Regions from separate parts of the Pseudomonas sp. S34 genome, predicted to be linked through region 1. Evidence: riboswitches for the same ligand, from Rfam matches in the RefSeq annotation. Region 1 holds a riboswitch; the other holds the start of a gene.
What was found. A riboswitch is a leader RNA that binds a small molecule or an ion and turns the genes downstream of it on or off. The one in region 1 is predicted to bind cobalamin.

Region 1 (7,782 bases):
CCAAGCCTGCGAGGAGTTTCCATGACCGCTATTACCATCACTGACGCCGCCCACGATTACCTGGCTGATCTGCTCTCCAAGCAGAACACCCCGGGCATCGGCATCCGCGTCTTCATCACCCAGCCTGGCACCCAGTACGCCGAAACCTGCATTGCCTACTGCAAGCCGGGCGAAGAAAAACCCGAAGACACCGCGCTGGGGCTCAAAAGCTTCACCGCGTACATCGACCACTTCAGCGAAGCCTTCCTGGACGATGCCGTTGTCGACTACGCCACCGACCGCATGGGCGGCCAGCTGACCATCAAGGCGCCAAACGCCAAGGTACCGATGGTCAACGCCGACAGCCCGATCAACGAGCGCATCAACTACTACCTGCAAACCGAGATCAACCCGGGGCTGGCCAGCCACGGCGGTCAGGTCAGCCTGATAGACGTGGTCGAAGACGGCATCGCCGTCCTGCAGTTCGGTGGTGGTTGCCAGGGCTGCGGCCAGGCCGACGTGACGCTGAAGGAAGGCATCGAGCGCACCTTGCTCGAGCGCATCCCGGAGCTCAAAGGTGTTCGCGACGTGACCGACCACACGCAGAAAGAAAACGCCTACTACTAAGGTGTTCGCTGCGAATTGAAAAAACGGCGCCCCGTGAGCGCCGTTTTTTTATGGGTCGAATTCACTGAAGCCTTCGCGAGCAAGCCCGCTCCCACAGGGGAATGCATTCCAAATGTGGGAGCGGCGGTGCGGCGATCCGACTTGCTCGCGAAGAGGGCGCTATGGGCGATAGAGATGCGCATGCCCCGCACGATACAGCGATGACTCGCTGAAGTGGTCACTGCCCAGCACCCGACCCACCAGAATCAACGCCGTACGACGAAATCCCTTCGATTCAACCTTCCCGGCTATATCTGCCAGCGTGCCCACCACCCAATCCTGATCCGGCCAGCTCGCGCGGTGCACCACTGCAATCGGGCAATCGGCGCCGTAATGGGGCAGCAGTTCCTCGACGATCTTCGCCAGGTGACTGACCCCCAAATGAATCGCCATGGTCGCGCCGTGCTGCGCCAGGCTGGAGAATTCCTCTCCGGGTGGCATGGCGGTTTTGTCGGCGTAGCGAGTCAGGATCACGCTCTGCGAAATGTCCGGCAGGGTCAGTTCCGCGCCCAAGAGCGCTGCACAAGCGGCTGTGGCAGTCACGCCGGGTACGATTTCGAACGCAATGCCCAGTTCACGCAGATAGCGAATCTGCTCGCCAATGGCGCCATACAGGCTCGGATCGCCAGAGTGCACCCGGGCCACATCCTGGCCTTTGGCGTGGGCGGCCTTGATCAGGTCGATGATCTGTTCCAGGTGCAGTTCGGCGCTGTTGACCACCTGTTCGGCACAGTGACCTTCCAGTACGGCGGCCGGCACCAGTGAGCCGGCATATATGATCACCGGGCAACTGCGAATCAGCCGCTGGCCCTTGACGGTGATCAGTTCGGGGTCGCCGGGACCTGCGCCAATGAAGTAGACGGTCATCGTCGGTTCCTGTGGGAAAAAGGGGCTGAACAGGTCTTCAGATGAAGAATGTTCATGATCAAAGGCGGGGATTATCGGTTTTTACGCAGCACCAGCCAATGCCAGGGTTGCCTGGGCATATTTTTGTCGTGGAATCAGCAGTTTTGCCGGGGCCTGGGCCAGTTGTTCGGCCAGGGCCAGTGCGGCGCTTTCCGCAACGCCGTAGCAACCGGTGCGTTCAAACGCTATTTGCGATTGATGGCTGAGTTGCGGTTCATAAGCGGCCAGTTGCTCACTGCTGAAATACATCAGTTCCAGGCCGAGTTGCTGAGCCAGTTCGATCAGTGCAGGTTCGTCGCGCTTCGAATCGATGCTGGCCAGCGCCTTGATTTCATGACGGGCAATCTGGTGCGCCTCCAGCGCCTGATCGAGCAGCGCCAACAACGTGCTGACGGGGCAGCCCCGTTGGCAGCCCAGACCGACCACCAGGGTCGGCGCTGTGCTGACGTCAGTCATGCGTTGTATTGACCATCGCTTTTGCGACGGAACAACCAGGCGCTGATCAGGCCCAGGGCCAGCCAGAATGCCACGTTGGTCAGTTGCGAAGCGATTTTGAACCGGGTTTCCAGTGCCTCTGGAGCAAGCATCGAATGCACCTCCGGTTGCGGCGCGCCAATCACATGGGGAACGGCGAGGATCGCCGCGCCGAGGACTTTCATCAGCCAGTGACGGCTGAACACGATCAGCGCAATACCGACGGCGGTGGAGGCGGCGGTACCGACCCACCACAGTTGCCGTTGTGCCAGGTCGGCGGCGGCAGTGCCTGGCAATTCAGGCGGCAGGCCGAGGGTCGGGGCGAGCACGAAGGTCGCGTAACCGGCCAGGCCCCAGAGCAGGCCTTGAGAGGTTTTGGTCGGCGCACGCAAGGTGTACAGGCCGGCCAGCATCAGGGCGAAACCGACCGCCACCACCAGGTTGCCACCGGTGGTCGACAGCACGCGCTGCCAGCCGTCTTGCGGCTCCCAGGCTTGAGCATCATGAGTGTGGGCAGCCACCGCACCGTCGGCGTGTTCATGCATTTCAACAGCGGCCGGTTCGGCTTTTTCGTAGGTCTCGGCCTGCAAAATCAGCGGGGCGACCCAGAAACTTTGCAGCAGGGTCAGCAACAGGGCGGCCAGCAGCCCGGTGAAACCTGCGGTTTGCGCAATACGCTTGATCATGTCGACAGCTCTCAATGGCACGGGAACGCGGAGCTGTGACGGGTATCGTGGGCGGCGTTGTGCACCGCTTCGATGTGCGAGAAACCGGCGAAATACACAAGGCACGCGCCCAGGATCGACGCGCAGACGGCGGCGGCCAGACGTTGAGTCAGGGTTGAGGTGGTGCTCGCGGCTGTGTGTTCGGCGCTGCTGATGATCGACATGGCGTTTCCCTCTGGTCTGTCAGCGGGGAATTAAGAGCGCATGTAAAAACCCGCACGACCAGGCGCGCAAGGTTTCAAACAGCGCCCGCCCACCGCGGGTTTGTTGGTTCAGTGATCGTACTGGTCACTTTGTGTTGCGGGCCGGTCTCCGGGCTCACGAGGGGCAAAGGCTTGCGCCTGGACCTGAAAGCATCACCTTCCCATGCCGCAGTGGCACAGTGGATCTGACGCTTCGCTCGCTTACCGTTGCGGGGGCAGCACCGGACTGACATGGCTTAAGAGTAAAGCACATGATTCACCGGTTTCCCGTTTCACCCTGTGAAGGGCACCCGTAACAAGGTGTGTAGGAGAGCATGGGCGGGGGTTGGGCGTCAATTGGCAGGGGTTCTCGTTTGAGTTTCTGTGGCGAGGGGGCTTGCCCCCGTTGGGCTGCGAAGCGGCCCCCTTACTTTTATCCAGACAAAGCGTGCACTCTGGATTTGCGACGGCTTCGCCGCCGAACGGGGGCAAGCCCCCTCGCCACAGGGATCGCAAGCATTGACCCGCCCCAAGACCATGCGTAGCCTTGCGCTTTCGAGGTTCTTCGGCGTTTGTCGAAGCTAAGAAGGGAACGCGGTCAATGCCGCGGCTGCCCCCGCAACTGTGAACGGTGATGTTCGTTGCCACGCCACTGCTGACTCAATTCATGAGGCCGGCGGGAAGGCGCAGCGAATGCCAGGCTCAAGCCCGGCACACCGTCAGCCAGGAGACCTGCCTCGTCACAGATTCTCACTTTCAACCGGGCGGGGTGATCCGGTGGCGAACTCTTCAGGTAATCGCGTGCGCGTTGCCGGTCGTCGTCCCGTATGCCCGCCAGCTTAGCCATAGGGCATCCGATGAAAACACTGGCCAAACTCCCCGTCACCATCGTCACCGGCTTTCTCGGCTCGGGTAAAACCACGCTGCTGCGCCACATGCTCGACAACGCCCAGGGTCGCCGCATTGCGGTGATCGTCAACGAATTCGGTGAATTGGGCATTGATGGCGAAATCCTCAAGCAATGCTCCATCGGTTGCACCGAAGAAGAAGCCAACGGCCGTGTCTATGAACTGGCCAACGGCTGCCTGTGCTGCACCGTCCAGGAAGAATTCTTCCCGGTGATGCGCGAACTGGTGGCCCGTCGCGGCGATATCGACCACATCCTCATCGAAACGTCCGGTCTGGCACTGCCAAAGCCGCTGGTGCAAGCCTTCCAGTGGCCGGAAATCCGCAGCGCCTGCACGGTAGATGCGGTAATCACCGTGGTCGACAGCCCGGCCGTGGCCGCCGGCACCTTCGCCGCGTTCCCGGATCAGGTCGACGCCCAGCGCAAACTCGACCCGAACCTGGACCACGAATCGCCGCTGCACGAACTGTTCGCTGACCAACTGGCCAGCGCTGACCTGGTGATCCTCAACAAAACCGACCTGATCAACCCGACGGACCTGGCCCGTGTGCGCCTGGAAGTCGCCGAGGAATTGCCGCCAGCGGTGAAAATCATCGAAGCCAGCAGTGGTCGCCTGCCGCTGGACGTGCTGATCGGCCTGGGTGTCGGCTCCGAAGAACACATCGACAGCCGCCACAGCCACCACGACCATCATCACGATGGCGACGACGATCATGATGACCACGATCACGACGCCTTCGATTCGATCTCCATCGAACTGCCGCAAGCCGACGAAAGCCTGCTGCTGGACGCGCTGACCCAGTTGGTGGTCCAGCACGGCATCCTGCGCGTCAAGGGCTTTGCGGCGATTCCGAACAAGCCGATGCGCCTGCTGATCCAGGGTGTGGGTACGCGTTTTGACAAGCATTTCGACCGCCAGTGGGGCGCCGAAGAGGCGCGAGTCTCTCGCCTGGTGCTGATCGGCCAGAAACTGGACGCCACTGTTCTCGAAGCGCAACTGCGCGCCGCGCTCAGCGTGTAAGCCATGCACCTGCTCAGGACCCAGCCCGGCGGTTTCGTGTCGGATGACAACATTGCCGACCTTGGACAAACCCCCGCCGAGCTGGTGGTCCTGTGCAGCGGCGATTCCAGCCTGGCGCTGCTCGCCGAAGCTGCGCAGCAGTTGCCCGACGATTACCCGAGCGTGCGCCTGGCCAACCCGATGCAGGTGCAGAACCATGCCTCGGTTGACCTGTACGTCGATGAAGTCTTGCGCCACGCCAAGGTCATCCTGATCTCGCTGCACGGCGGCATCGCCTATTGGCGTTATGGCATCGAGCGTCTGGTCGAGCTGTCGCAGCGCGGCGTGCAGCTGATTCTGGTGCCGGGTGATGATCGCCCGGACCCGGAACTCAGCGACTTGAGCACCGTCGGTGCCGAGGATCGCGACCGGCTCTGGCAGTTTCTGCGCCAGGGCGGCATGGGCAACGCCCTCGACTTCTTCCGCTGCCTGGCCAACCGCTGGCTGGCGAGTGATTACACCTGGGGCGAACCGCAAACCCTGCCACGCACGGCGATTTACCATCCGCACAAACATTCTGCCGCACTGAGCGACTGGCAGGCCGATTGGCATGCCGATCAACCGGTGGCGGCGGTGCTGTTTTACCGCTCGCATCTGCAGGCGGCGAACACCGCTTTCATTGACGTTTTTTGCCAACGGTTGCAGGCGGCGGGGTTGAATCCGTTGCCAATCGCGCTGGCGAGCCTGAAAGAACCCGGCTGCCTTTGCGTGGTCGAGGACTGGCTCGACGAGGCCTGCGTCTCAGTGATTCTGAACACCACCGGCTTTGCCCAGTCCAGCCCGGAAGCACCGCATGTGCGGCCATTCCGCCGCAATATTCCGGTGATCCAAGCGATTTGCGCCCAGGACAACGAACCGGGTTGGCGCGCCAGTGAACAGGGGCTTGGCCCTCGCGACCTGGCGATGCACATTGCCTTGCCGGAACTGGACGGGCGCATCATCAGCCGCCCGATCAGCTTCAAGGACCTGGCGTGGCGCAGTGAGCGCAGTCAGTCGGATGTAGTCTGCTACCGGCCACAACCGGAGCGCATGGACTTCGTTGCCGAACTGGCGCGGCGCTGGATCGATCTGGCGCGGGTGCCCAATGCTGAAAAACGCATTGCCTTGATTCTCGCCAACTACCCGACCCGCGACGGTCGCATCGGCAATGGCGTCGGCCTCGATACCCCGGCAGCGGCGCTGAATATCCTGCGGGCGTTGCATGCCGAAGGTTATCCATTACCGGCTGAGTTACCAGACAGCGGCACCGCGCTGATCCAGCAGTTGCTCGGCGGCGTCAGCAACGATCTCGAGACCCTCGACCTGCGTCCGTGCCAGCAAAGCCTGGGCATGGATGATTATCTAGTGATGTTCAACGCCCTGCCTGAAGCCAATCGCGCGGCGGTGCTCGAACGTTGGGGGGCGCCGGAAAACGACCCGATGTGTCGCAGCGGGCGGATGATGATCGCCGGCCTGCGTTTCGGCCTGACCTTCGTCGGCATTCAGCCGGCCCGGGGTTATCAGGTCGACCCGAGCGCGGTGTATCACGACCCGGACCTGGTGCCGCCCCACGGCTACCTGGCCTTCTACTTCTGGCTGCGCAACACCTATGGCGCCCACGGCGTGATCCACGTCGGCAAACACGGCAACCTCGAATGGCTGCCGGGCAAGGGCGTGGGGCTGTCGGAACATTGCTGGCCAGACGCTTTGCTCGGGCCGCTGCCGAACATCTATCCGTTCATCGTCAACGACCCGGGCGAGGGCGCCCAGGCCAAGCGGCGTACCCAGGCGGTGATCATCGATCACCTGATGCCACCGCTGACTCGCGCCGAAACCTACGGCCCGCTGCGTAACCTCGAGCTGTTGGCCGACGAATATTACGAAGCGCAGCTGCTCGATCCGCGCCGAGCCCGAGAGTTGCAGCGCGACATCCTGCAACTGGTGCGTGACACCCACATCGACCGTGAACTGCAACTGGACGAACAACTCGACAGCGATGCCGACGCGGCGATCTGGTTGCCGCGACTCGACACTTACCTGTGCGACTTGAAGGAGTCGCAGATCCGCGACGGCCTGCATGTGTTCGGCGAATCGCCCACCGGACGTTTGCGCATCGATACCTTGCTGGCGCTGTTGCGCATTCCACGGGGCGATGGCCGGGGTGCGCAGTCGAGTCTGCTGCGGGCGCTGGCCAAGGCCTTGGGACTAGGATTCGATCCGCTTGATTGCGCCTTGGCCGAGCCGTGGACCGGGCTCCGACCGAATGCCTTGTCGTTGATCAGCACTGAACTGTGGCGCACCACCGGCGATACCCGCGAACGCCTCGAACTGTTCGCCACACAACTGATTTCGCAGGCATTAGCTGACCCCTGTGGGAGCGAGCTTGCTCGCGATGGTGTGTCAGTCGACACCAATGTGGCTGACACACCATCGCGAGCAGGCTCGCTCCTACAGGAGGCGGGCTGGTCTGAGGTGCAAGCCATCCTCGACAGCCTGCGCGAAGTGGTCGCGCCAAGGCTGGACGCCTGCGGTCCGGCGGAAATGCGCGGATTGCTCGACGCGCTTGGCGGTCGCTTCGTCCCGGCCGGTCCCAGCGGCGCGCCCAGTCGTGGTCGTCTTGACGTGCTGCCCACCGGGCGCAACTTCTATTCGGTGGACGTACGCAACCTGCCGACCACCACGGCGTGGCGCATCGGGTTCCAGTCGGCCAACCTGATTCTCGAACGGCACCTGCAAGACCACGGCGATCATTTGCGCCAGCTCGGCTTGTCGGTGTGGGGTACCGCAACCATGCGCACCGGTGGCGATGACATCGCCCAGGCGATGGCGCTGATGGGCGTGCGCCCGGTCTGGGCCACCGGTAGCCAGCGGGTCGATGATTTCGAGATTCTGCCGTTGAGTTTG
Region 2 (7,782 bases), 1.7 Mb from region 1:
AGCCAGTCGGCTTCATCTATGCCGTATTCGAGCGCCGCCTTGCGCAGTCGCCCACCGTGCTCAAGCATAAAATTCGGCCCCCAGGCAGAGAATCAGCAGCCATAACCATACCCCGCGCTGGACCAATTGCCAGCCCCGGTCAATCGAGTCGGCATCCGCCGGCACACCTTCGCCCAACTGCGGACGCTGATGCAGTTCGCCGTGATAAATCGCCGCCCCACCCAATTCGACACCAAGGGCACCCGCCCCTGCCGCCATCACCGGGCCGGCGTTCGGGCTATCCCAGGTCGGGGCCTGGGTGCGCCAGCATTTCAATGCCAGCCGGGTTTTGCCCAGCAGCGCGTATGTCAGTGCCACCAGGCGCGCAGGAATGTAATTGAGCACATCGTCGACCTTCGCCGCCGCCCAGCCGAACCGTTCGAAGCGCTCATTGCGATAACCCCACATCGCATCCAGCGTATTGCTCAGGCGGTAGAGCACCACGCCCGGCGCGCCCGCCACGGCAAACCAGAACAACGCCGCGAACACCGCATCGCTGCCGTTTTCCAGCACCGACTCGGTAGCGGCACGGGCGACTTCGGTTTCATCCAGTTCGCTGGTCTGGCGACTGACCAGATAGCCCACCCGGGTGCGCGCCGCTTCCAGGTCATTACTGCGCAGGGCCTTGGCCACAGGCGTGACGTGCTCACCGAGGCTGCGCATGCCGAGGGCGCAATAGAGCGCGAGAATCTCGACGATCCAGCCGACATAAGGCGCCCAGGAGAATGCCGTGGCCAGCAGCGTCAGTGGCAACACGGCAATCACCCACGCGGTGACGCCATGGCTGCGCCAGCCGCGACCGCCGCCGTTGAAACGTTGCTCGATGCGCTCGGCAAAACGGCCGAACGCCACCAGCGGATGCCAGCGTTTGGGTTCACCCAGCAGCGCATCCAGCGCAACCGCGGCGACACTCAACAACGCCACACTCATTGACTCACTCCCCAATAATTTTCATACAGCAATTCATGTAGCGGACGCGCCTGCGCCCAGCCTTCGAGCACCAGCATCGGCGCCGGGTAGAACTCTTTGACCGGCCCCAGGCACAGCACGGCCAATGGCTTGGCACCCGGCGGCAACCTCAACAGGTCCGCCAGTGCCTGTGGTTCGAACAGCGACACCCACCCCATGCCCAGCCCTTCGGCACGGGACGCCAGCCACAGGTTCTGGATCGCGCAGGACAACGAAGCCATGTCCATTTCCGGCAGCGTGCGGCGGCCGAAGATATGCTGCTCGCGGTCGTCCATCAGTGCGGCGACCAGCACCTCGGCGCAATCGTTGATGCCTTCCACCTTGAGCTTCATGAACTCATCGCTGCGCTCGCCAAGGGCTTCGGCGGTGCGAATGCGCTCTTCTTCTACCAGGGCCTGGATTTGCCCGCGCAAGGCGCGATCGCTGATGCGAATGAAGCGCCAGGGCTGCATCAGGCCGACACTGGGGGCCTGATGCGCGGCTTCGAGCAGACGACGGAGCAATTCGGGCTCGACGGCGCCGCCGCTGAAGTGGCGCATGTCGCGGCGCTCGGCAATGGCGCGGTACACCGCCGTGCGCTCGGCTTCGGAGAATGCGTTGTCGCTCATGGCCGCTTCGCGAGCAAGCCCGCTCCCACATTTGAAACGCAATCCCCTGTGGGAGCGGGCTTGCTCGCGAAGGCGGCTTCAAGGTCAGGCGCAAACAGCGCGGCAATCGCCGAGGGGTTCGACGGAAAATAAAAGTGCACGTAAGAGGCAGTCATCCGCCCCTCACGGTAGACCGCCTCCGCTCCACGCCCGCCGTTAGGGCTCAAGCCACGGGCAATCGGCGCCAGTTCAGTGGTGGTCAGCGAATGGTGATAGGTGTGCCCGCGCAGCGAGCCTTCCGGCAGTTCCACCGCTTGCAAAGCCAGCGCTGCCAGTCGCTTTTGCATGACCGCATCACCGGCCAGCAAGCCAACCAGTTCGGCGCGAGTGCCTTCGACATCGGTCAGGGAGTCGAGCAGATACAGCATGCCGCCACACTCGGCGAGCAACGGTTTGCCTGCCCGGTGGTGGGCGCGGATCGCATCGAGCATCGCGGTGTTTTGCGCCAGTGCAACGTGGTGCAGCTCCGGGTAGCCGCCCGGCAGATACAGGCTGTCCGCCTGCGGCAACGCACGGTCGCGGATCGGCGAGAAGAATGACAACTCGGCGCCCATCGCCCGCAGCAGATCCAGGCTCGCGCCGTAGGTGAACGCAAAGGCTTCATCGCGGGCGACGGCAATGCGTACACCGGCCAGCAGTGGTTCGGCCACGATGACATCAGGTGCGGCGAATTCGACTGCCGGTGGCAGCGCGACCTCGCAACTGCTGGCCAGGGCATCGGCTGCCGCGTCGAGGCGCAGGTCGAGATCGTTCAACTCACTGGCCTGCACCAGCCCCAGGTGCCGACTCGGCAGTTCGATCCCGGTTTCCCGGGACAGCGCGCCGTACCAGCGCAAACCCTCAGTCAGGCTACCTTCGAGCAGTTGCGCATGGCGCAGCGTGCCGACACGATTGGCCAGCACGCCGGCGAATGGCAAGTCCGGCTGATAACGCGCCAGCCCCAGGGCCAATGCGCCAAAGGTCTGGGCCATGGCGGTGCCATCGATCACCCCCAGCACCGGCACACCGAAATGCCGCGCCAGATCGGCGCTCGACGGCGTACCGTCGAACAACCCCATGACGCCTTCGATCAGGATCAAGTCGGCTTCAGCGGCGGCTTCCCACAGCAACCGGCGACTCTCCTGCTCGCCGACCATCCACATGTCCAACTGATACACCGGCGCACCGCTGGCGCGCTCGAGGATCATCGGATCGAGAAAGTCGGGCCCGCACTTGAACACTCGGACCTTGCGCCCCTGATTGCGATGCAATCGGGCCAGTGCCGCGGTGACGGTAGTCTTGCCCTGGCCAGAGGCCGGCGCGGCAATCAGTACCGCCGGACAGTGCCGAGGCTGACTCACAATTCGACGCCTTTCTGCGCTTTGATCCCGGCTTGGAAGGCGTGCTTGATCACGCCCATTTCGGTGACGGTGTCAGCCATCTCGATCATCTCCGGCTTGGCGGCACGACCGGTGACCACCACGTGTTGCATCGGCGGTCGGGCCTGCAAGTCGCTGAGCACCTGATCGAGATCGAGGTAGCCGTGCTTGAGGGCGATGTTCAGCTCATCGAGCACCACCAGACCGATGGACGGATCGCGCAGCAGTTGCTGCGACACCGCCCAGGCCGCTTCGGCGGCGGCGATGTCGCGCTGGCGGTCCTGGGTTTCCCAGGTAAAGCCTTCGCCCATCACATGAAAACGCACCTGCTCGGGAAAGCGCCGGAAGAACAACTCCTCCCCCGTACTGTTGCGGCCCTTGATGAACTGCACCACGCCGCATTGCATGCCGTGCCCCATGGCGCGGGCAAGCATGCCGAAGGCCGAACTGCTCTTGCCCTTGCCGTTGCCGGTCAGCACCAGCAGCAGGCCACACTCGTTTGGGGAATTGGCGATGCGCTCGTCGATCACGGCTTTTTTGCGCTGCATGCGCGCCAGGTGGCGTTCGTCACGATCGGGGGTATCAGTCATGGGGGAGCTCTCCGTTGAGGCAGGAATAACGGCGGGCAGGCACAAGAATAGAAGGCAACAAGCCTGGCATCGCCCACCGTGATGCCGCTGGATGAATCAGGCCGGTCTCCGGGCTCATGAGTGGCCGCGGGGCCAGACCGTGCGCCTTCCCGCATCAAATCGACACAGTGGCATCACACACAGTTTTCACTCATTTACCGTTGCGGGGGCAGCGCCGGAATTGCGGGCCTTCAACCAACAGAAGGACTCACTCACCGGCTTCCCTGTTTCACTCTGTCGACCCAAGCCACAGAGCACCTGAAACAAGCCGCGAAGGTTAGAGGGTTGGGGGTGGAGCGTCAATTAAAGCCGGGAGGCCATCGACCGAATAACTGCCATCAATCAATAAACTGACGTCAATCTTGTGCCACGCTCCCAGCAGTGATATCAAAGAGCCACAACCTCACAACACAACAACAAGGGTGAGCCCATGCAAGGCATGATCATCAGCAATCCAAAGCTGGAATTCCTGCGCCCGGTGCTCGAACGCTGGTTCGAATGCATCGACCGTTACAACGCCGTCCGCGGTGATGGCGACACACCGTACTGGCACGACGAGAAGGCCAATCTCGGACTGCTGTCTGCCGCCGCCTGGATGGCCGAGATGGTCACACTGCAACAGACGCCCACCCGCAAGCAGACCGAAGAAGGCGAACGCAACAGCCGCGCCGACCTGCTCCTGGCCTCGCCCGAAACCCGCGCCTACATCCAGACCAGCCAGCGCTGGCCACGGGTCAACGGCCTCAATCTGACCCAGGCCCTGCTCGACATCGCCAGCGATGCCAAGCGCCTGAGCCACGCCAGCGACCTGAAACTCGGCTGCCTGTTCGTCGCCCCGCAAAAAGCCCAGCAGGGCGCCACACCGGAAGAGCTCCAGGACATGGTCGACGACCTGCAAAAGGAACACAGCTGCGCTGTCGCCTGGTATTTCCCTTATGCCTACCGCAAGTTGCGCAACGAAGCCGGCAACTATCACCCCGGCATAGCAGTGCTGTTCAAGGAGGCACGTGGCTAAGGGTTGAACCATCGGACGACAACGCGCCTCTATGATTAGAACAAGGCACTCATAGGGAAGCCCCGTATGCGCACGCCCCCGCTCGTTCTCGTTATCGCGTTCTGCGGAGGGCTCGCCGCTTGTGGCGGGACCGCCCGCCTGCAAGTCTCCGACGGCACCGGTCCTTCTCCTCAACTGCCAGAACCCGACAAAACCCTGATCCCGACCGTGAACATCGCCCCGGCCATCGGCTGGCCGAAGGGTGCGAAGCCCATCGCCGCCAATGGCACTCAAGTGGCCGCTTTTGCCGAAGACCTGGATCACCCGCGCTGGCTTTATGTACTGCCCAATGGCGATGTGCTGGTCGCGGAAACCAATGCACCCCCCAAACCCGAAGACGGCAAAGGCATTCGCGGCTGGATCATGAAGAAATTCATGGGGCGTGCCGGAGCCAGGGTGCCCAGCGCCAACCGCATCACTTTGCTGCGCGACAAGGACCACGATGGGGTCGCGGAAACCCGCACGGTGTTTCTGCAAAACCTCAACTCGCCCTTCGGCATGACCCTGGTCGGCAATGACCTGTATGTGGCCGACACTGATCGGCTGCTGCGCTTTCACTATGAAAGTGGCGATACGCAGATCAAGTCAGCGCCGGCAAAAGTGGTCGACCTGCCGGGCGGCCTGCTGAATCACCACTGGACCAAAAACGTCGTCGCCAGCAAGGACGGCAGCAAGCTGTACGTCACCGTGGGTTCCAACAGCAACGTTGCGGAACACGGCATGGACAAGGAAGAAGGTCGCGCGGCGATCTGGGAAGTGGATCGCGCCACCGGCCAGCAGCGGATCTTCGCGTCCGGCCTGCGCAACCCCAATGGCATGGCCTGGGAACCGCACAGTGGCGCGCTGTGGACCGCGGTCAACGAACGGGATGAAATCGGCAGCGACCTGGTACCCGACTACATCACCTCGGTGAAAGACGGCGCATTCTATGGCTGGCCGTACAGTTACTTCGGCCAGCATGTCGATATTCGCGTCGAGCCGCAAAACCCGGACCTGGTGGCCAAGGCTATCGCCCCGGACTACGCCGTCGGCCCGCACACGGCATCACTGGGCCTGACCTTCGCTGAAAACAGCAAACTGCCGCCGCCCTTCACCCAAGGGGCATTCATCGGGCAGCACGGCTCCTGGAACCGCAAGCCGCACAGCGGCTACAAAGTGATTTTCGTGCCCTTCCGCGCCGGCAAGCCGGTCGGGAATCCGGTTGATGTGCTCAGCGGGTTTCTCAATGGCAAGGAAGAAGCCATGGGTCGCCCGGTGGGCGTGGTGATCGACCGACAGGGTGACCTGTTGGTGGCCGATGATGTGGGGAACAAGGTGTGGCGGGTGTCGGCAGCAAAATAAATTCCAACTGCCAACATATTCCCCTGTGGGAGCGGGCTTGCTCGCGAAGGCGGTGTATCAGTCAACAGATGTGGCGTCTGACATTGCGCATTCGCGAGCAAGCCCGCTCCCACAGGGTTCAGGGGTCTAGCGTTTGCGACAGAGTGTGAGCCCATCACCCAACGGCAACAACGACAGATCCACCCGCGCATCGTCCTTCAACGCCCGGTTGAGCGCCTGGATCGCCCGGGTGTCCGCGCTCTCGGGACTGATCTCGAGCACGCGCCCGCTCCATAGCGTGTTATCGAACACCGCCAGCCCGCCGACCCGCAGCAATCGCAGGGCGTGCTCCAGATAAGCCGGGTAGTTGGCCTTGTCGGCATCGATGAAAATCAGATCGAACTGGCCTGGCTGGTCCAGCTTGCCGAGGGTTTCCAGCGCAGGCGCCAGGCGCAGATCGATGCGTCCGGCCAGCCCGGCTTCCTGCCAGTAACGCAGGGCCGTGGCGTTGTAGTCACCGGGGATATCACAGCAAATCAGCGAACCCTCAGCGGGCAATGCCGCCGCCATGCACAGTGCGCTGTAACCGGTAAAGGTGCCGACTTCGAGCAAACGCCTGGCCCCCGTCAGTTTCACCAGCAAAGCAAGAAACTGCCCCTGCTCAGGCGCCACCTGCCAGCGTGCCATCGGCAGCGCCTGGGTCTCATCGCGCAAGCGCTTGAGCAGAGGCGTTTCGCGCAGGGAAACATCGAGCAGGTATTGGTACAGGGCGTCGTCGAGATTGAGCGTGCGAGCAGTCATGACCACCAGCTCCGGAGGTTACGGATTGCGCGCCAAATGTTCAGGCTGCAGAACACGCTTGGCGCTCAGGTAAGCCTTTTGCCAATAGGCCTTGGACAGGCTGTCGAGCTTCACGGTGCCGCCGGTGGCCGGCGCATGGACGAAACGCCCCTCTCCCACATAGATGCCAGCATGACTGACCTGGGAACCGCCATTGGTGGCAAAGAAAAGCAGGTCGCCGGTCTGCAAGCCGTCCTTGCCCACATTCGCCGCTTGCATGGAGATCATCTCGCGCGTGGTACGCGGCAAGGCAATACCGGCGACATCGCGGTACACATAAGCGATCAGGCCGCTGCAATCAAATCCGGAATCCGGTGTATTGCCACCCCAGCGATAAGGCGTGCCCACCAGACCGAGCGCGCGAAACAGCACGTCTTCCGCTTCGGGTGAAAAAGCCTGTGAGGAACCAAATACGATGGGAGCGCGAACCACCGGCGCAGGAGGCGGTGTGCGGCTGGCGCAGGCACTGAGCAGCGCTGCGAAGAACATGATTGCGAGGCGGGCCGACGTCGTCATAAGCAGAACATCCTGATCTGGCTGCGGCTTTTTCTGCGGGGAGCGCAGAAAAGAAAACCGCCTGCGTGGGACGCAGGCGGTTTGCCATCATTTGTAGATCAAGATTCTAGCGGCTACACGACAAACTTCAAGTAAGACTTTAAGTTCGCCTTACTAATTGTCCGCTTATTTGCGTGCAGTGACGATTGGCGACGCGTTAGGTGCCATTGCCAGGGCGCGCTTGGCTTCGATGAAGGTCTTGCTCCAGTAGCTGTCGCCCAGGCTATCGATGCGCACACCGCCGCTGCGGCGGCTGCTGGAGTGGATGAACTGGTTGTCACCCAGGTAGATCCCGGCGTGACTGACGCGACCACGACGACCGTTGGTTGCGAAGAACAGCAGGTCGCCCGGTTCAAGCTTGCTGCGCGAGA

Region 2: it holds a riboswitch for cobalamin, as region 1 does, so the genes downstream of both, cobO (cob(I)yrinic acid a,c-diamide adenosyltransferase) here and cobW (cobalamin biosynthesis protein CobW) in region 1, are expected to answer to the same signal.

Annotation. Positions count from the first base shown of each region.
Region 1 covers NZ_CP019398.1:3,514,464-3,522,245, reverse strand. The annotation lists gene nfuA (Fe-S biogenesis protein NfuA) at 22-606, shown strand; gene cobM (precorrin-4 C(11)-methyltransferase) at 766-1,512, opposite strand; gene PspS34_RS15720 (cobalamin biosynthesis protein) at 1,594-2,007, opposite strand; gene PspS34_RS15715 (CbtA family protein) at 2,004-2,711, opposite strand; gene PspS34_RS15710 (CbtB-domain containing protein) at 2,723-2,914, opposite strand; cobalamin riboswitch at 3,036-3,262, opposite strand; cobalamin riboswitch at 3,474-3,687, shown strand; gene cobW (cobalamin biosynthesis protein CobW) at 3,790-4,860, shown strand; gene cobN (cobaltochelatase subunit CobN) at 4,864-7,782, shown strand, end outside.
Region 2 covers NZ_CP019398.1:1,770,387-1,778,168, reverse strand. The annotation lists gene cobD (threonine-phosphate decarboxylase CobD) at 1-68, opposite strand, end outside; gene cbiB (adenosylcobinamide-phosphate synthase CbiB) at 61-969, opposite strand; gene bluB (5,6-dimethylbenzimidazole synthase) at 966-1,616, opposite strand; gene PspS34_RS07830 (cobyrinate a,c-diamide synthase) at 1,613-2,995, opposite strand; gene cobO (cob(I)yrinic acid a,c-diamide adenosyltransferase) at 2,992-3,603, opposite strand; cobalamin riboswitch at 3,685-3,919, opposite strand; gene PspS34_RS07820 (hypothetical protein) at 4,073-4,657, shown strand; gene PspS34_RS07815 (sorbosone dehydrogenase family protein) at 4,724-6,037, shown strand; gene PspS34_RS07810 (class I SAM-dependent methyltransferase) at 6,164-6,817, opposite strand; gene PspS34_RS07805 (C40 family peptidase) at 6,836-7,372, opposite strand; gene PspS34_RS07800 (NlpC/P60 family protein) at 7,538-7,782, opposite strand, start outside.